DNA from 3 places in the Halobacillus sp. B23F22_5 genome. Region 1 is predicted to be linked to each of the others. Evidence: riboswitches for the same ligand, from Rfam matches in the RefSeq annotation. Region 1 holds a riboswitch; each other region holds the start of a gene.
The links. Region 1 has a riboswitch for thiamine pyrophosphate ahead of ACGTN9_RS16405 (YkoF family thiamine/hydroxymethylpyrimidine-binding protein). Riboswitches for the same ligand answer to the same signal wherever they lie in the genome.

Region 1 (6,694 bases):
GCTGCGCGGTATCCTAATGGGCTGCCCCATTTTAGTGGGGCTCCCGGTTAATTTTAAAAAAGGAGTGTATCAAAATGGAAGCAAATAAAGTACTAGATGCAAAAGGTCTGGCATGCCCAATGCCAATCGTAAAGACGAAAAAAGCGATGGATGAATTGAACAGCGGAGATATTCTTGAAATCCACGCTACAGACAAAGGTGCAAAAGCAGACTTAGCAGCCTGGACAGATTCCAGCGGACACGAACTTGTCGACCAGCAAGAAGAAGACGAAGTTCTTAAGTTCTGGATCAAGAAAGGCTAAAAGATAAAAAGGGGGGACAGACATTCCGGTAAACGGATGGCTGTCCCCTTCCAATTGGTAAGGCTTTCAAAGAGATAAAGGGAGGAAGAAAAATGGATTTATGGTTTTACGTCACGATTTTTATCATCGGTTTTGCAGGTTCATATGTATCAGGAATGGTAGGAATCGGCGGATCAATTATTAAATACCCAATGCTCTTATATATACCGCCTATGTTAGGTTTCGCTGCATTCACTGCCCATGAAGTTTCAGGAATCAGTGCAGTGCAAGTGTTTTTTGCCACTATTGCCGGTGCCTGGGCTTACCGTAAAGGTGGCTACTTGAACAAAGACTTGATTATTTATATGGGTGTAAGTATTCTGGTTGGTAGTTTCATCGGAAGTTATGGCTCCCGTTTCATGACGGAAGAAGGCATTCAAATCGTATATGGTATTTTAGCCTTGACTGCCGCGGTCATGATGTTCATTCCTAGAAAGAACAACGATGACATTCCACCTGATCAGGTGACATTCAGTAAAATGGTTGCAGCTGTTTCTGCTTTCATCGTTGGTGTAGCGGCAGGTATTGTCGGTGCTGCTGGTGCATTCCTGCTGGTTCCAATTATGTTGACGGTGCTTAAAATACCAACCCGTGTTACCATCGCAACTTCCCTGGCAATAACCTTCATTTCTTCGATCGGTTCCACTGTCGGTAAAGTGATGACCGGTCAGGTCGTTCTTGTACCAGCGATTATCATGATTATTGCCAGTCTGATCGCATCTCCACTTGGAGCAAAAGCAGGTCAGAAAGTGAATACCAAGTTATTACAAGGTATCCTTGCTGCTTTAATTGTCGGAACAGCCATTAAAATCTGGTGGGACGTATTACTGTAAAATAGATGTTTACAAAGTTTTGGAAATCTATTAAGCTACTAATAGATGAAAAAACTGCATAGCACGATTGAAGCACTAGGGGTGCGATTGAGCTGAGAGGAGTCACAAGACTCTGACCCTTAGAACCCGAACTGGATAATACCAGCGTGGGGAAGTGCAGAGATAAGGTGACACGAATCATTTTTATCAACAATAACCTTTGAACTGCATTCCCCGTGGATGCAGTTTTTTTGTTGTATAAAAAAGGAGGGGAATGTTCGTGTCCAATAAAGTATGTAAAGGAACAAGCAGAATTGCCGGGTGCCGCTTTTCGGTACACCCGATGACGGATGATTTCGTGAATGTCATTTTATCGGCTCTTGAGGAAGTCGATACCTCAAAGGTCTGGTTAGAGACGGATGATGTCAGCACGTGTGTGAGAGGGAAGATTCCGCATGTGTTCGATGTTACCGAAGCTATTTTTTCCCATGCTGCAAAGACTGGCCACCATGTAGCTTTTTCAGGAACTTTTTCTATCGGCTGCCCGGGTGATACGGATGGCGATGTCTATATGGCAGAAGACGATCGTAAATTAAACACCCCAACAGCGATAAACCAATATGCCGCTTGTGATTTTGCGCTGTATCCGCTTGGGTCTGACCGTTACATGGATCAGATTATGGAACAAATCGAAGCTGCCAAACAAAGAGGACTAACTGTCGAGGGTATCCACTATGCTACCAAGCTGAAAGGAGAAGCGGCTGACATTTTTACTACACTTGAAAACGCCTTCACGTCAACCCAGGAACATAACGATCATGTTGTGATGACGGCGTCCATTTCTGCGAACAGTCCATCCCATCAAAAGGGGGAAGACGATGAATAAGTGGAAAATGAGAGAAATAGTTGTCATGTCTGTACTTTCCGTTGTATTCGCAGTCGTTTATTTAGCGTTTCTTCCTGTCGGAAAGTTGCTGGTCGGATTTTTCGGTCCGATCGGTTACGATTTGATTTTTGGTATTTGGTTCATCATCTCCATTATCGCTGCCTATATTATCCGAAAGCCGGGCGCCGCATTTTTATCTGAAACGATTGCCGCCATTATTGAAGTAATGCTGGGGAATGCTGTCGGACCGATGCTGATCATTTCAGGGATGATCCAGGGACTAGGGGCTGAAGCGGTATTTGCCGCAACCAGATACCGGATGTACCACGTATGGGTGTTAATGGCCGCAGGGATGGGGTCAGCTGTGTTCAGTTTTGTCTGGGGCTACTTCCTGTCTGGCTATGCAGCACTTGCAACCACCTACGTTGCCGCCATGTTCATTGCCCGTTTGGTCAGTGGTGCAGTCATCGCCGGCCTGCTTGGAAAAGCAATCAGCGATGCGCTTGCGAAAACTGGCGTGCTGTACAACTTTGAGCTTGGCAAAGAGCATAGGAGAAATAAACATGGCGCCGCATGATAAACCTTTAGTGGAAGTGAATCAGCTCACATTACATTATGAAGAGACCAAATCTCCGACATTGAGCGGGATTGATTTTTGCTTATCTCACGGGGAAACTGCGCTGCTCCTTGGGCCAAGTGGGTGTGGGAAAAGCACGTTGACGTATTGCCTGAATGGTTTATACCCAGGGGAACTGGATGGAACTATGAAGGGCGAACGCTATTATCAAGGAGTGCCTTATGAAAAATTCGAAGCAGGTGAACTGAGCCAGCGGGTTGGAGTGGTTTTTCAGGATCCGGAAAGCCAGTTTTGTATGCTGACCGTCGAAGATGAAATAGCTTTCGGTTTGGAAAATTTGAAAACTGCTCCTGAGATAATCAGGGAAAAGGTGGATTGGGCTCTTGAAATGGTCGGTTTAGCAGAGGTGAAGAAAGCGGAAATCTCCACTTTATCCGGAGGGATGAAACAAAAATTAGCCCTGGCCTGTGTATTAGCCATGGAGCCTGAACTGTTGATTTTGGATGAACCGACTTCCTTGCTCGACCCACATGCCAGGCGTTCGTTTATTGAAACAGTAGTTACGTTGCAAAAAGAAAATGATTTCGCGTTATTAATTATCGAACATAATTTAGATGAATGGCTACCTTATGGCGATCGCTGTCTATTGATGAATCGTCACGGAAGAATATTTTATGATGGATCGATCGCTCAAGGTTTTTATCAACATTATGAAACCATCAGAAGCGAGGGGATTTGGATGCCTGAGCTTTTCCGGACAGCTCAGGAGTTGAGTGATCAAGGCTTGATCGAACTCTACGGGGAATATCCTGTCCATCTGGAATCCCTGACGGCAAAAATAAAACCAGAGACACTGGAAAACAAGCCTGCCGAGTTATCACCGGAGACTAAGCATATTGAGTCCTCACCAGAGATCCATCTATCTCTCCAAAACATCGGTTCTAAGCATATTCTTGAAGATATAACGATCGAAATAAAAGAGGGAGAATGGGCAGCTATTGTGGGTGCCAATGGTGCCGGGAAGACCACTCTTAGTCTGTTAATGGCAGGGCTTGTGCATCCCTCTTCAGGGAATATCCAGCTGAACGATAAAGCGATGGATAAATTCCGAGATCATTTGCTATGGCAGGAAATCGGATACGTCTTTCAAAACCCTGAACATCAATTTGTTGCTGATACAGTTTTTGAGGAGATTGCGTATGGCCTGCGTCTACAGGAAGTCCCGGAAGAAGTTGTGACTGAAAAGACAACACAGATGCTGGAAAGGTACCGTTTGCTTCCGCATGCCGACCGTCATCCCTATACCTTGAGTCAGGGGCAAAAGCGACGGTTGAGCATTGCCACTATGATGGTCGAGCACCAAAGCCTGTTGATTTTAGATGAACCAACTTTCGGTCAGGATGAGCAGGCAGCTAAAGAAGTCATCGATCTGCTGGAAGTGCGTAATCAAGCCGGCACCACCCTGGTGATGGTCACCCATGACATGGAGCTCGTCGATCAGCATGCCGATCATGTCATCGTATTGGAGAAGGGACAGGTGGCATTTGAAGGCAGCCCTGCTCAGTTATGGCAAAAAAATAATCGTTGGCTGGCGCAGCATCATTTGCAAAAACCTTTTCACGTGAGGCTTGAAGAAGCAGCAAGAAAGAGGGAGGGTCATTATGAATTTACAGGAACTCAATCCTAGCATGAAGGCGATAACGATTGTATTGGCAGTTTTCCTGCTGGCTTTTGTGTTCGACCCGATCACCCCGCTGCTGTTTTCTATTGGGGTAGTAATCCTCACATTTTTATTCGGGCGCGTGTCCTTGAAAAGCTGGTCTCTTTATTTTGTGCCATTCCTGATCATTGCTTTCGGTTTTTTCTGGACGACACTTATGTTCGCGGATGCCGGCAGCCAGGCAGGGACTATCTTTGACCTCGGATTTTTAACTTTTTCTCACTCAGACTTTCAATTAGCCATCTCGCTGGCATTGAGAGTACTTGGTTTTGCTTTGTTATCCTTATTGTTCATTCTGACGACAAATAAAACCGAATTTTTGCTCAGCCTGATGCAGCAATTGAAACTGTCTCCAAAAATTGCATATGGGGTGCTGGCTGGTTATCGATTTTTGCCGATGATGATGAACGAATGGAAAGCGATCCGGATGGCTCACCGCATCCGTGGCGTTCGCAGGGGCAAAGGTATAAGCGGATGGGTACAGGAGATGAAGCGCTATGTCATCCCGTTGTTAGCAAGCGCTATCCGGAAAGCCGAGCGGACAGCAATTGCCATGGAATCCAAGGGATTCACAGGGAGTAAAGAACGCACCTTTTACAGGAAAATGAAAGTAACTCCTAAAGATTGGGCATTCCTGGGAATCATGCTGTCTCTATATGGAGTAAGTGTCTATTGTTCTGTCCGGTGGGGATATTTCCAATGGTATGATGGGCAATTATAGATTTGTCACGGAATAATGGACTAGGAGAATTGCCAATATTTTTGAATGAAAGCTGAATTTTCAGGGTGGGGAAAGCCGCCAAACTGGAAATTCAGCTTTTTGACTGTGAGGAAGTAGTCCGGTTTACTAAATGTTTATCCCTAAGATCATGGAAGCTAGATTAAGGGTCTGTCCTCTATTAAAAAGGAAAAATCCCGCATCAGCGGGATTTCACAACTTAGAAACCGTTTGTTTTTCAATTGTACCGTGGATCGCTTCCCATTCCTCGCGCAGGACTCCCATACGGATGGCATCGTAATGTTTTCCTTCATAAATACGGCATTTCCGTATTCGGCCTTCTAATTTCAAGCCAAGTTTTTCTCCTACACGCATCATGCGCTCGTTCTTTGACCAGGTTGTTAAGCCGACACGAGCAAGGGGCATAACAGAAAACAAATGATCGATCCACAGAGTCAATGCTTCGGTGCCATACCCGCCATTCCAATATTCCGGACGGTAAATGCCTATCCCTACTTCAAGCCAGAGCGAGGCTTTGTGTTCCCAATAATAACTGACCGTTCCGACAATCTCCCCATCCACTTCAATGATCAGCCTTGAGTCTGGTTCATCGGGAGAGAGCCGCTCTTTTCTTGCCCGTTCGTAGCTTCGGTAGCTGTCCAGGGTATGGGGTTCGAGGGGATAATATGGGGCGTCCCACTTTTTCCATTCAGGGTCTTTATCTTTATAAATGAGTTTCCATAATTGCTCATGATCTTGTTCCTTGATGCTTCTTAACTTGACGCGCTTTCCAATTAGCAAGCTTTCTTTAGCGGTCATCCAGCCACCCCCAGGTTAATCCTTCATCTTCATCCTATCACACTTGACTATGCATTGAACCATCCAGAATTCATGTTTTGGATAGTAGCAGTTGGGTAATATTATTAGAAGTTAAAGGAAGAAGCAGGAAGGGTTTTTATATGTTGAAATTAACCGCTTATACAAAACAAGGTGAACTGATTGAGGACAATTCTCTCGAACCATTGAAATCAAACGATATTAGATGGTATTGGGTGGATTTCGATCAGCCAAGTGAAGACGAAACGGATCTCCTTGACAGTTATTTTGACTTTCACCCGCTGGCAATCGAAGACTGTATTCATGACCTGCAGCGGCCGAAGATGGATTACTATGATGATCATACCTTGATCGTCATCCATGCCATTGATGCCAAAGAACTTAAAAAACAGGAAATCGATATCTTTTTTGGTGAAGACTTTATTATTACGTATCATAAGCAGGAATTGCCGGTATTGGATCATATCATCCGGATGGTCAAGAAAAAACAGCCGACCTGGGATGAATACTATGTATTACATTACATCTTTGATGCCGTCGTCGATAATTATTTTCCGATTGTTTATGAAATTGAAGATCATATCAACGAAATCGAAGATAATACGAAAAATCTTTCCATCGATAAGCTGCTGGAGCAAATGTTCGACCGGCGCAGTGAACTGCTGACCATGCGGCAGACTGTCCATCCGATGCGTGAATTGTTGTATCGTATCCTCAACTCTCAGCATCTCGATGGCGTGAAACAGGGGAAAGAGTATTTCGCAGATGTGCATGATCACTTGATCAAATTAGCAGATGTGATT
Region 2 (6,694 bases), on a different contig from region 1:
AAGCGGTTTGATCCGCTGGGCTAATCGCTCCAAGTTGACGTTTTCTTTCCGGCCCGGTCTGACTTGAACCGTGTCCCTACCGCATAGGATGGCGGTGCGGATGCCTTTTTCCTTTTTTAAGTAAGAAAACTGAGCGGCATCAGAGCAAGAAACACATTGTGGGTCTTTGAGTTTTGCTACATCAATCGCACTGTACCCTCTTCCCCAGATATCAAAAGAAACCAAATGCGTTGACATCGGGTGACCGGTAAGGAACCTCAGGCATTCTCCCGTCTGATAGGCTGCAGTCACTTGGACAGCAGGCCCGATAATACCAGCTGTCTCACAGGTTTCTCCATCCTGAGGTAGCTGGTCGATCAGACATTGGAGGCACGGTGTTTCACCCGGCAGAATGGAAAGCGAGAGGCCATGGCTTTTGACACAACCGCCATAGATCCAGGGGATTTTATACTTGGCAGCAGCATCATTGATGATGAAACGAGTGTCAAAGTTATCGGTTCCATCGATCAGCATGTCGATATCTTTCAACAGTAACTCTGCATTTTCCGCATCAAATTCCTCTGCAATTCCTTCTACTTCTATACTGGAGTTTATCGCTTTCAGCCTGGCTTCCGCCGCTTTCGCTTTCGCCCTCAATCTCGCAGCATCTTCTTCTGTGTAAAGCTGTTGTCTTCCAAGGTTGCTCCACTCAATATAGTCGCGGTCGATGATGGTGATCTTACCTATCCCCGCCCTCGCCAGCATTTCGGCATTGGCACAGCCTAAGGCACCCGCTCCAACGATGAGTACATGTTTCTCACCTAACAAAGCTTGTCCTTCCTTTCCGATCGGGGCAAAACGTTCCTGGCGCGAGTACCGTTCCATCAGGTGACCAGCCCGCTTTCCGGACTGCTTTTTATTCCGTATGCTTTCTTCTCGATTCTTCCTGCCTCATACCCAAGTCTCCCTGCTTGAATAGCGAGCTTCATGGCCTCCGCCATCTTGACAGGATCATCAGCACCAGACACGGCAGTATTCAACAGGACACCATCAGCCCCAAGCTCCATCGCATGGGCGGCGTCTTTTGGAGATCCGATTCCCGCATCGACGATAACCGGGATTTCCGACTGTTCCATGATGAATTGCAGGTTCATCTCATTGATGATTCCCCGTCCGGAACCGATTGGAGAAGCCCCTGGCATAATGGCATGAATGCCTGCTTCCTCTAATCGCTTCGCTAACACGACATCGTCCGAGGTATACGTGAGTACAGTGAATCCTTCCTCTAACAGCTGTACGGAAGCTTTCATCGTTTCAAACGGATCTGGTAATAGTGTCTTGTCACAGCCAATGACTTCGACTTTGATCATGTCACATAAACCGGAGGCACGGGCAAGGCGTGCGATTCTGACTGCTTCTTCCGCTGTCTTGGCACCAGCCGTGTTCGGAAGCAGGCTGTATTTTTCAAGGTCTAACTCTTCCAGCAGGTTTGGTTCATCTTTATCAAAAATATCCATTCTTCTCACAGCAAACGTTAGAATTTCCGTTTCCGAAGCGGCCACCGCCTCTTTTTGTACCGCAAAACTCGGATATTTCCCTGTGCCCAGCATCAATCTTGAACGAAATGTATTTTCACCAATCGTTAACATGTTCATCCTCCTCCAACAAAATGTACGATTTCAATCCTGTCTCCGTCAGCAAGCGTCGTTTGTTCATAATTCCCTTTAGGTACAATTTCTTTATTGTGCTCCACCACGGAAATCTTTTTCTTGATGTCATAGGAATCAAGCAAATCCGATACCGTGGTGACGTTACCAGGTAAATCAATGCTTTTTCCATTAAGATGAATATTCATAATTGGATGCTCCTTTCCTATCCAGGCGTTCCGGTGAAAGCAACTCCCGGAAAGCCTGGTGTACGTCTTGCTTCGTGATCAGATCTTTCATCATCTGCCCCGTAGCAGGCGCTAGTAGAATGCCATTTCGATAATGCCCGGTAGCAAAGTAGAATCCCGTGAGTGTCGGGTGCTCCCCGATAATCGGCAAACCATCGACAGACCCCGGCCGTACTCCTGACCAGAATTCCTGCATCGGTTCTTCTTTCAGGTTTGGAAAAACAGCAAACACACGATTCATCAAATCTGCCAATCCTCCTGCCGTTGTATCAGAACTTAATTCATTAGGCCTGGACGTCGCTCCTACGATATAACGCCCATCCGGTTTAGGAACAATATAAAAATCCTTAAAGAACAAGGCTTCCTTAAAATAATGCCGGCTTGGTTTAATCGAAAAGCATTCCCCCTTCACAGGTACGATCGGGTCATCTATTCCTGCCGCTTTAAACCATCGCCCACTGTCCGCTCCAGAAGCAGCCACGACCTGGCTTGCTGTTACAGAAGCATTTTCTAATTGGACAGTGAAAATATCATCTGTTTTTGTCACCCCAACGACACTCGTGTTTTCCAGTAAGTCGCCGCCATATACAAAAGCCGCCCGCTTCAACGCTTCACACGTGGCTATTGGTTCGACATGGCCATCCCTGGTCATATATAATGCCCCGGAAACCTCTGGCGGTAGAGCAGGAACTTTATCCCTTACCTGTTCTGTTTCCAGCCATTCCAGGCTGGTAAAGGCATGCTTTTTCTCCAACAGCTCTTGTTTATGGACTTCATCCATCGCGACTTCCATCATTCCAAACGGAGAAAGCCCGATATCGATTGCTGTTAATTCATGAAGTTCTTTCCTTAAGCCCTGATATAAATCTCTGCTTTCTTCACAAAATTGATGATAGGCGCCTGATGCCTGGTGCTCCGTATGAACACCAAGCATCCCTGCGGCTGCTTTCGTAGCTTTGTTGCCACTCACCTGCTTGTCGATGACGACAGCGTGGACTCCGCTCTTGTTTAAATAGTAGGAAATTGAATGACCGATGATGCCACCGCCAATAATCACCACATCATAATATTCCTTCATGAATCGTTAGCTCCTTTACATACCGTTTTACAGCTTTAAGCGGTTGTGCATCCTCGAATATCCCTGACATGACAGCAACTCCCGCCGCTCCTGCTTCCAGTATTTCCTGTAGTCTAGCGGGAGTGATGCCACCAATCGCGATCACAGGAATATCAATCGAAGAAGTGATAGCTTCAAGCTCCTCGATGCCCCTTGGCTCCATTCCTTTTTTGCTGTTCGTAGCATAAACATGACCAAACATCACATAATCGGCACCTTCCTCCTCCGCCTGTCTTGCCGCTTGAAGCGAATGTACCGAAACCCCGACCTTCATAGAAGAAGAAGCCTGTTTCACCTTTTTTACCCCGGAGCCCTTTTCTTTGAGATGAAGATTCGGAACACCGGTCTTGCAGGCAACGTCTAGTCGACTATGAATACAAAGCTTGTCCCTATCAATCCCACTTGCGATTAACTTCTCCACCATTAACTGATAGTCAACCTCAGCCATGTGAGGTTCTCTTAAAATAATGGAATCTACCAATGGAGCAAATTCCTCAATGACCGCTGCCAACGGCCCCGCTTCCAGCCTTCCATTCGCCACTGCCACAAGTTTCATACCAGCACACCCTTTTTAGGCACAAAAAATACCACTTCCCCCGGAGGAAAAGTGGTATGTCCCATTTACTTTAGTTGACCATCATAAAAGAAACATAGATTTGCTCTTTCAAGACGCCCATCGTCGTCACTTTCCTCCGCTGGTGTTTCAAGCCAGATCAGGTTCAGAGGGTCCCAAAGTTATACTTTGATCTCAGCCTTTAAGGAAAGGCACCCCTAGTGAATATTTTTATGCAGTTTTTGGTAAACGCTTCATTTCTTACTTTACATTAATTTCATAGAATCGTCTAGTTAATTTTCTGATTTTTCCGAGTACATTAGTCATTTCTTTTTTGCCATTTTCCCTTTACAACTCCCAAATAGAGCTTCGAAATGCATCACGAAAACGAGTTTATATTATGCTGATCACTTTTTTGCTGTAATAATTTCAGGAGCTCCAGAAAACGGTCGTCCCGTGTATGAATGGCTTGTTCACCATGATCATCATATTCGTAAAAACCTTTATTCGTTCTAATCCCAAACCGTTCATTTTCCACCATTTCATTTAAAAAGGAAGGAACTTCTCTTGTGTTAGATAGATCTTCTAATATCTTTCCAACCATGGCTTGTGTTGTTTGCAGGCCGGCTAAATCCTGACTTTCCATCGGTCCGCAGAAAGCCCATTTAAAGCCCATGCTCCCTTTCATGGCTATATCAATATCTTCTGCCGTAGCCACTCCCTCTTCCATTAAGTGGAACGCTTCGCGAAGCATAGCTACTTGAACGCGGTTGACGATAAAACCAGATATTTCTTTTTTTAAAACTACTGGATTTTTTCCGATTTCTTTCATTAGATCATACGTTGTATCTACCACATGTTCCTGTGTTTTCTCTCCTTTAACAATCTCCACAATTGGAACCAGTTGTGGCGGGTTGAAAAAGTGAGTAATGACAAACCTTTCCGGATGCTTCGCTTTTTGAGTTAATTCCTCGAGTGGGAAAGTGGAAGTGTTAGAAGAAATAATCGTATCGTCTGAGACAATACGTTCAATAACTTCGTAAGTCTCGAGTTTCTTTTCAAGATCTTCCGGAATGGATTCAAAAATAAAGTCAGCACCTGGGATCGCTTCATGTAAATCTGTGGTATACGTAATACGGGCTAACGTCTGGTGCATTTCGTTTTCCGTCAGCATCTCTTTTTCAACCATAATTTTTAAGCTATTCGTCATAAGTGCTCTTGCATCTTTCAATGATGACTCGCGTCTGGCCCGGATTTTTACATTTTTTCCTGCCTGGGCAAATAATTGAGCGGCACCATGCCCCATAACACCCGCTCCAAGTACCGTGATATTTTTCATCATTTCACTCCCCTTCTTGTATTATTCGAATTCAATCATTAAATCGCCTACATGAATGGCTTCATTACTTTCCACATAGATATCCTTGATTTTTCCATCAAAAGGAGCCTGGACGGTGGTTTCCATCTTCATTGCTTCCGTGATCATTAAATGATCTCCTTTTTTCACCTGTTCCTCTTTTCCTGATAGAACCTTGATAACTGTTCCTGGCATCGTTGCACCGATGTGTTTATTATTCGATTTATCTGCTTTCGGACGCGCCTGGACAGTGGCTTTGACGTTTTCGTCCTTGACGACTACCTCACGTGGCTGACCGTTCAGCTCAAAGAATACGGTTCTTGTTCCGTCTACTTGCGGCTCACCAATAGAAATCAATTTGACGATCAGCGTCTTCCCTTGCTCAATATCCAGCTCGATTTCTTCTCCAAGTCTCATCCCATAGAAGAAAGTAGGGGTATCCAAAACGGACACATCGCCATATTGCTCGATGAATTTTTGATGATCCATGAACACTTTTGGATACAGCGCATAGCTGATCATATCAAAACTAGTGACTTGTCGATCAAGGGAATGGAACAGGGTTTCTTTCAGGTTATGGAAGTCAACAGGCTCCAGCAGTTCACCTGGACGTACATTAATCGGCTCGCGTCCTTTCAGGATGATGCGCTGCAGTTCGGCAGGAAATCCGCCATATGGCTGACCCAGGTACCCTTGGAAAAACTCTACTACACTATCCGGGAAGTCCAGTGATTCCCCTTTTTCATAAATATCGTCCTCATTCAATTCATTTTGGACCATATAAAGGGCCATGTCCCCGACAATTTTTGACGATGGAGTCACTTTGACAATATCTCCGAACATATCGTTGACGCGACGATACATGGTCTTCACTTCGTCCCAGCGTGAGCCAAGCCCGACTGCTTTCGCCTGCTGCTGAAGATTACTGTACTGCCCTCCAGGCATTTCATGTTCATATACCTCTGTGTGCGGAGCGTTCATGCCGCTTTCAAAGTCCTGATAATATTTTCTTGTATCCTCCCAGTAGCGCCCCAGTTTTTCGTAAGCGCTAATATCAACGTTCGGCTTTCTTTCATATCCTTCTAAAGCGTAGTATAGGCTGCTGGCACTCGGCTGAGAGGTTAATCCTGCCATCGATCCTGCAGCGACATCGACGACATCAACGCCTGCTTCAACGGCACGGGCATACGTAAACAGGCCGTTTCCGCTGGTATCATGGGTATGGAGATGAATCGGTATATCAATCGTTTCTTTCAAGGTTGAAATCAATTGATACGCTGCCTCCGGCTTCAACAAGCCAGCCATATCTTTAATCCCGAGGATGTGCGCTCCGGAATCCTGCAGTTCTTTCGCTACCTTTTGGTAATAGTCGAGGTCGTATTTTGGACGGGCGGAATCGAGGATATCCCCGGTGTAGCACATCGCTGCCTCAGCTACCTTGCCACTTTCCCTTACCGCATCAATGGTCAGCTTCATTCCATCGATCCAGTTGAGACTGTCGAAAATACGGAAAACATCAATGCCCGCATTGGCACTTTTATCTACAAATTCCCGTATTAAGTTGTCCGGGTAGTTTTTATATCCTACTGCATTGGAAGCCCTGAGAAGCATTTGGAACAGGACGTTTGGTGCCTTGTTTCGCAGCTTCAATAACCGCTCCCATGGATCCTCATTGAGGAACCGGTAGGATACATCAAACGTAGCGCCTCCCCACATTTCCAGGGAAAACAATTCCGGAAGCAGACAGGCTGTCGGCTCCGCGATATTTTCCATATCTTTCGTCCGGACCCGTGT
Region 3 (6,694 bases), on a different contig from region 1:
CGTGACTCTATGATAAATGCCATTGCTATCTGTGACACAAGTAGGATAGCGATGGCTGCTGCGGGGCCGATTCTATGAATCGCTGTCAATTCTGAGAAAACGACAATGACACCGAATGATCCTCCAATTAAATAAAGAAATGGAACTTTTTTAAAGCTTTTTCCTTTACCATCTCTTACTTTCATATAAATAATGATGGCGATGGTGAAGGCTACGATATGAACCATTACCGTTGTGTGCCACCCGCCAATCGCATCACTCATTCTTGCGTTAAAGATACCTTGCATCGTGATGCACAGTCCTCCAAGCAGTGAAAATAAAGCACCTTTCATCTTTCATCCTCCTATTCTGCATTTATTTAAAAGGAAGATGAAAATTTTTGAAAGGACATATGTCCTAACCAATGTCACTCATACAAGAAAGCTTTCCCCTTTTCATCATAAAAATAAGCTCAGAGCGTGTGAATCCAGCTCTAAGCTTATTGGTCAGCTTATTTCTTTCGTGCGGCGAACAAAAAAATCGTTATCAGCGTAAATGCGGTCAATGCCAGAAAAGGAATCGTGATAAAACCCAGCCAGTTGATATATTCCGCACTGCATGGCACGCCACCGACACATGGTTTAATGCTCGCAAAACCCGGAACTTTTTGTTCCATATAATGAAAAATGGAAACGAGCCCGCCTATGATAGAGAGCGGCAGCGCATATATGACGATACTGCGGTCATTCAGGAAAGTCGCAATTCCCAGGATGATGCTGAGCGGGTACATGAATATCCGCTGTACCCAGCATAATTCACAAGGAATGAATTCCCTTATTTCACTAAAATAGAGACTCCCTAATGTAGCGATGACAGCAGCCAGCCATGCAATGTAAAGTGCAACATGCTGTCTGCTACTTTTCCGTTTACTCATTGCTATCTTCAATCGCTTTTTCAATTTTATTGGAAATCTCTTCATAGTTGAATGGGTCTTCCACCATTTCACCATTAATCATTACTGTAGGTGTAACTTGAACTCCATGTTCTTTGACGAGCGTATCATCTTTTTGGACTTCCTGCTGAATTTCTTCCGATTTCATATCCTGTTTCATTTGTTCGATATCAATCGATGGGACACTTTCTTCAGCTGTTTCCACAATCTTTTCTTCTGTCAGCCAGCCTTCCTGGTGTTCTTCTGGCTGGGCCGCATATAATTGCTTGCTGAAGTCCCAAAATTTTTCCGGAGTCTGTTTATAAACGGCTTCTGCTGCGGAAGAAGCCAATTCAGAATCTTCCCCGTGAAAGAGGACGTTGACATAAGTCAAATTAGCATCGCCTGAATCAATATAATCTTGTTTCAATAATGGAAAGACCTGGTCGCTCCATACTTTACATGCTGGGCAAAGATAGTCGCCGAATTCGACGATTTCCACCGGTGCATCGGATTCACCAATGGTCGGTTGGCCCTCTGTAGAGATAGAATCTCCAGAAGAAGCCGTATTGCTTTCACTTCCGCTATTGTTTTTACTATCTAATACGACAAAAGCAGCTACAAGTCCAATGACAACTACAGTTAAAATGACAACGAATTTCATCGAGCCTTTATTATTTTCAGCCATGGTTACACTCCTATATGTATTTTAAGTTAGCAATCGCAACGCTTGATAATATCAACATGTTATCATAAAAGGAAGATCAAATAGAAAAGATTTTCTTGATATTTTTTGACAATCTTATTAAATTATATACTTTCTCAGCTTTCCTGAAAAGCTTAGAGATTTCACTACTTAATAGGACGACCATGGATTGTTATCGGTATTAAACAGAGGTGTTTATTTGGATTCTATTTTTTTATTTATTGTCATCATTTTATTAGCTTCCATTTTACAAACCAGTACAGGTTTCGGCTTTTCGATCATGGCTACACCGTTTTTATTATTATTGTTCGCTCCCAGGGAAGCGATTCAGATCAATCTGGCTCTTTCACTGGTCATTTCCAGTGTCTTGATTATGAAAATCCGTCATGATGTCGATACAGGAATTTTAAAAAGGTTCATCATCGGCAGTAGTGCCGGACTTCCGATTGGCATCCTCATCTTTCTTTTGGCAGACATGACCAAGTTAAAGCTCGGTATCAGTATCGTTATCCTGGTGCTTACAATTCTTTTGATCTTCCAATTCCGGACTCATCAGTCTTTGCGTAGAGACTTTATCGCAGGAGGTATATCGGGAGCGATGACCACCAGTATCGGAATGCCTGGACCACCACTCCTGCTGTATTTTTCCGGTACGGATACGAAGAAGGAAAAGTTGAGAGCAACTACGCTCGCTTTCTACTTATTCATTTATTTCGTGAGCCTGCTGATTCAAGTGGTTTTTGCGGGCACGAACATCGAAGTATGGAAGGCTGGCGGATTAGCCTTGCCTGTGGTACTGGCTGGACTTGTTTTGGGCCAATTATTGTTTCAATGGATCAACCAGCGTTTATTTCAGCTATTCATGTACATGATTTTGTTATTCACCGGGCTCTATTTGCTGCTTGAGAGTTTTTAAATCTATCAAAGCATACGTGTGCAGGCTTTATTTTCAAAAATTTATCATAGAGAAGTGGAAGAGCTTCCTATACTTTGTTATGATGAAATGGAAACATCAAATTAAATATATGAAACAACTACTAGGGGTGCCCTGAATGGTGGGCTGAGAGGAAAGCGCGTGAAGCTTTCCGACTCTTATGGACCTGATCTGGTTAATACCAGCGGAGGGAAGTAGTCGGAAGATACGTCTATTTTCTTTTAACCTACCAAGCCAGGTCCCATGAGGATCTGGCTTTTTTAGTGCGCTCTTGGAGAAAGGAGGGGAGAAATGAATCGTACGCGTCTGCTTACGACAATGGCTGTATTTGTAGCAATTGGCACCATGGGAGCACAGCTGCTCTGGTTTCCGGCAGGGATAGCTAAAGCTTACCCAGTCCAGCATGCAGTCAATGTGATGGCGGCTGTAACGCTCGGACCACTGCCGGCGGTGGTCATTGCGTTTATGATCGGCGTTTTGCGTAATCTGCTTGGAATCGGCACTTTGCTGGCCTTTCCGGGCGGCATGGTCGGCGCATTTTTAGCTGGCTATCTATACAAGAAGCTGGGCAGAAAAGCCTGGGCTGCCGTTGGCGAGGTTGTGGGGACTGGAGTAATTGGCGCTTTGTTTGCCGTCCCTTTTGCCAATGTGCTGATGGGAAGTGCGGTTGGAGCTTTGTTTTTTATTCCATCATTTCTGGTCAGCAGTATTACTGGTGCTGTAATCGGCTGGCTGGTCGTCGTCAAAATCAAACAAGAACAATTATTGCCTAATACAAGAAGAGTTTCATAGTGTTTAACTTTTTAACGGAAAACTACTAGGGGCGCGTACAGCTGAGATAAGGAATGATTTCCTTTGTCCCTTGGAACCTGATCTGGATAATGCCAGCGCAGGGAAGTAGTAGAGGACCAACTTCACCACCCTCTATCTTTCTACTTTTATTCCCCTAGTAGCTTCCTAACTATTAAAGGAGGCTTACCATGACTTTTTCAAACGACTTAAGAAAAGAAAACGATGATATTTTTCGAAAGATATTCAGCCATCCATTTGTGGTCGGTATAGGAAAAGGAGACGTGCCAAAAGAGGCCCTGGAGCACTATATCAAAGCAGACTTTGAGTACTTGAATGCGTTCATGCATATCTATGGCATAGCCGTCTCCAAATCAGGCAATAGAGATGATATCTCACTCTTCAATGACCAGATAGGCTTTGTATTGAACAGTGAAACCCATCCCCATCATAACTTTTGTGAGCAGGCTGGGGTGAAATATGAAGACATGCAAGGATACCCGCTGCCACCAACGGCGGACCACTATATCAAGCACATGATGTACCATGCCCATACCGGAAACTTAGGCGAAATCCTATGTGCGTTGCTTCCTTGTCCGTGGACATATTTAGAAATCGGTCAGGTGTTGACGGGTCAATACGAGCCGAACGGTAGCCATCCGTTTTATCCATGGATCAAATTCTACGCGGATGCTGAGATGAGAGGGCTGACAGGAAAGCTGCGTAACCGCCTGGATGAACTGGCAGAAGAAGTATCTGAAAAACAACGCACCCGTATGAAAGAAGCATTCCGGAAGAGTTGTCAACTTGAGTTGGCTTTTTGGGAAATGGCCTATACGTGTGAAGAATGGCCGGTACAGAAAGTGGTGACACAGCGATGAGCAGACCAATCCCATGTGCACTGACCATAGCGGGCAGCGATTCAAGTGGAGGAGCGGGCATACAGGCTGATTTGAAAACTTTTCAAGAACTGAAGAGCTATGGCATGTCTGTCATCACTTCTGTCACCGCTCAAAATACAACTGGTGTGCAAGGAGTCCATCATTTGCCACCGTCGATAATAAAACAACAGCTTGAAGCGATACGAGCAGATATGCCGATCCATGCGCTCAAAACAGGCATGATTGCAGATATCCATATGATGAAAGTGGTCGCAGAAGCGATACCCCGCTTCCAGACTCCTTATGTCATGGATCCTGTGATGGTAGCGACAAGCGGCGATGTATTGATGGAAAGCGAAGCTCGTTTTTATTTACGGGAGCATTTGCTTCCTTTGACAACCCTGGTGACACCAAATATACCTGAAGCGGAAATGATTACGGAAGAAAACATCGAATCGTCAGCCGATATGGAAGCTTCCGCTGAACACATCGTGCATGGCTTCGGTGCAGGAGCGGCACTTATTAAAGGCGGTCATCGAATAGGGGAGGCGCTGGATGTCTTGTATGATGGAAAAAAGATGTATCGGTTCACCTCCGATCGTATTACCACTAAAAACACGCATGGTACTGGCTGTACCTATTCAGCAGCCATTACTGCATATTTAAGTCAGGGGTTCCCATTAGACGAAGCAGTGAGACGTGCGAAGCACTATATCACTGCTGCGATTCGTCATGGCTTTTCTATCGGAAAGGGTAACGGACCAACGAATCACTGGGCGATACGTGAGGAGGGAATAAATGATGAATGTCATTGAAGAAGTGCGTAATCACACCCCGCTGATCCATCATTTGACCAATCAAGTCGTCATGAATTTTACAGCGAATGGGCTGTTGGCTTTTGGCGGTGCCCCCGTCATGGCTAAGGCTGAGGAAGAAGCAGCATCGATGGCTTTTAATGCCGATGGTGTGTTGATCAATATCGGAACACTGACCGCTGCAGAGGTTCCAGCAATGGTTCATGCTGGTAAAGCAGCTAATGAAAAGGGTATCCCGGTTGTGCTCGATCCGGTCGGGGTCGCAGCTACGCGATTTCGCAGGCGTGCCGTCGAGGAAATATTACAAACAGTCAAACTTACAGCAATCAAAGGAAATGCAGCTGAACTTGCAAACCTTGTCGATATTTCCTGGGAAATGAAAGGTGTCGAATCGCGCGGAGAAGGGGATGCCGAAGAAGTTGCCGAGCAAGTAGCCCGTCAATACAACACCCTGGCGGTTGTTACAGGAGCAACAGATGTCATTAGTAATGGAAGTCGCCTGGTGAAAAATGAAACTGGTCATCCTCTGCTTGCAAAAGTCACAGGTGCCGGTTGTCTGCTTGGTTCCATATTGACCGCATGTCTAACTACAGAAGGTATTGCTGAAATGCAGGCATTGGCGGCCGTAGAGTTTTACGGTTTGGCAGCAGAATATGCTGCTGCAGATCCGGGAGTGACTGGTTCAGGAACGTTTGTACCCAGGTTCATCGATGCTCTATCGTTTGATTTCTCCCAGCTGCAAAGGGGACTCCAAGGATGAATTTGGCATGTAGACTGCGAAAATATCTAGTTATGGGAAGTACTAATTGCACCCGTGATCCGGTAGAAATTTTACTGGAAGCCATTGAGGGTGGGATCACCGCTTTTCAATATCGAGAGAAAGGGGAAGGATCCTTACAAGGAAAAGAAAAACTGGAATTAGGACTGAAGCTGAGAAGGATTTGTAAGGAACATGAAGTGCTGTATATCGTTAACGATGATACCGATCTGGTTGAATCACTGGATGCGGATGGTGTTCATGTGGGCCAGGATGACATATCGCCTGGCGATTTGCGAGAAGTTTTTCCTGACAGAGTGATAGGATTATCGGTATCAAACTGGAGGGAAGTGGAGAAAAGTCCAATAGAACATGTTGATTACTTTGGAGCCGGTCCGCTGTTTCCTACTACTACCAAAGCCGATGCCAAAAGCCCCGTCGGTACTGCGTGGATCAAGGAGCTAAGGGAGAACTTTCCCTCTATACCTATAGTTGGAATAGGAGGTATTAATCGCAAAAATGCGCCTTCTATCATTTCAGCGGGTGCCGATGGCGTGGCGGTCATTAGCGCTATCACCCAGGCAGAAGACATCCCACAATCAGTAAAACAGCTTTAACCGTCTTAACCGTCTTCCCCAGGAGAACCAGAAAATGGTTCTCCTGGGGAAGTTTTTTTGATACGAGCTTGAAATTTCATGATGGATACGCCAATATGATAATAAGTATAAGTTAATCTCGAACAACTTCTAATTGATCATGATGCATAGTAAAATAAAATATATTCTAAAAGAAATCAGTCTATTGTGAAATGTAAGCGCGTTCATATGGTTTTAAGCAGGGAGGAGAAACATGATGGAGTTAAGTCTGTCTCAACGGCAAACGACGAACCTGGCTATGACAAC

Region 2: linked by a shared signal. The riboswitch ahead of ACGTN9_RS10915 (thiamine phosphate synthase) and the one ahead of ACGTN9_RS16405 (YkoF family thiamine/hydroxymethylpyrimidine-binding protein) in region 1 are both predicted to bind thiamine pyrophosphate.
Region 3: linked by a shared signal. The riboswitch ahead of tenA (thiaminase II) and the one ahead of ACGTN9_RS16405 (YkoF family thiamine/hydroxymethylpyrimidine-binding protein) in region 1 are both predicted to bind thiamine pyrophosphate.

Annotation. Positions count from the first base shown of each region.
Region 1 is NZ_JBIEKI010000015.1:48,060-54,753, forward strand. Features, by position in the region: gene ACGTN9_RS16390 (MBL fold metallo-hydrolase) at 1-17, shown strand, start outside; gene ACGTN9_RS16395 (sulfurtransferase TusA family protein) at 75-302, shown strand; gene ACGTN9_RS16400 (sulfite exporter TauE/SafE family protein) at 395-1,174, shown strand; TPP riboswitch at 1,242-1,344, shown strand; gene ACGTN9_RS16405 (YkoF family thiamine/hydroxymethylpyrimidine-binding protein) at 1,434-2,039, shown strand; gene ACGTN9_RS16410 (ECF transporter S component) at 2,032-2,616, shown strand; gene ACGTN9_RS16415 (ABC transporter ATP-binding protein) at 2,603-4,303, shown strand; gene ACGTN9_RS16420 (energy-coupling factor transporter transmembrane component T family protein) at 4,278-5,057, shown strand; gene ACGTN9_RS16425 (GNAT family N-acetyltransferase) at 5,268-5,873, opposite strand; gene corA (magnesium/cobalt transporter CorA) at 6,014-6,694, shown strand, end outside.
Region 2 is NZ_JBIEKI010000006.1:122,386-129,079, reverse strand. Features, by position in the region: gene ACGTN9_RS10935 (ThiF family adenylyltransferase) at 1-864, opposite strand, end outside; gene ACGTN9_RS10930 (thiazole synthase) at 864-1,634, opposite strand; gene thiS (sulfur carrier protein ThiS) at 1,631-1,834, opposite strand; gene thiO (glycine oxidase ThiO) at 1,818-2,951, opposite strand; gene ACGTN9_RS10915 (thiamine phosphate synthase) at 2,935-3,546, opposite strand; TPP riboswitch at 3,661-3,773, opposite strand; gene ACGTN9_RS10910 (3-hydroxyacyl-CoA dehydrogenase family protein) at 3,923-4,882, opposite strand; gene pyc (pyruvate carboxylase) at 4,904-6,694, opposite strand, start outside.
Region 3 is NZ_JBIEKI010000001.1:259,843-266,536, forward strand. Features, by position in the region: gene ACGTN9_RS01285 (DMT family transporter) at 1-332, opposite strand, end outside; gene ACGTN9_RS01290 (disulfide oxidoreductase) at 491-913, opposite strand; gene ACGTN9_RS01295 (DsbA family protein) at 906-1,598, opposite strand; gene ACGTN9_RS01300 (sulfite exporter TauE/SafE family protein) at 1,816-2,532, shown strand; TPP riboswitch at 2,646-2,760, shown strand; gene thiW (energy coupling factor transporter S component ThiW) at 2,842-3,342, shown strand; TPP riboswitch at 3,360-3,463, shown strand; gene tenA (thiaminase II) at 3,531-4,220, shown strand; gene thiD (bifunctional hydroxymethylpyrimidine kinase/phosphomethylpyrimidine kinase) at 4,187-5,035, shown strand; gene thiM (hydroxyethylthiazole kinase) at 5,019-5,795, shown strand; gene thiE (thiamine phosphate synthase) at 5,792-6,409, shown strand; gene rpoN (RNA polymerase factor sigma-54) at 6,642-6,694, shown strand, end outside.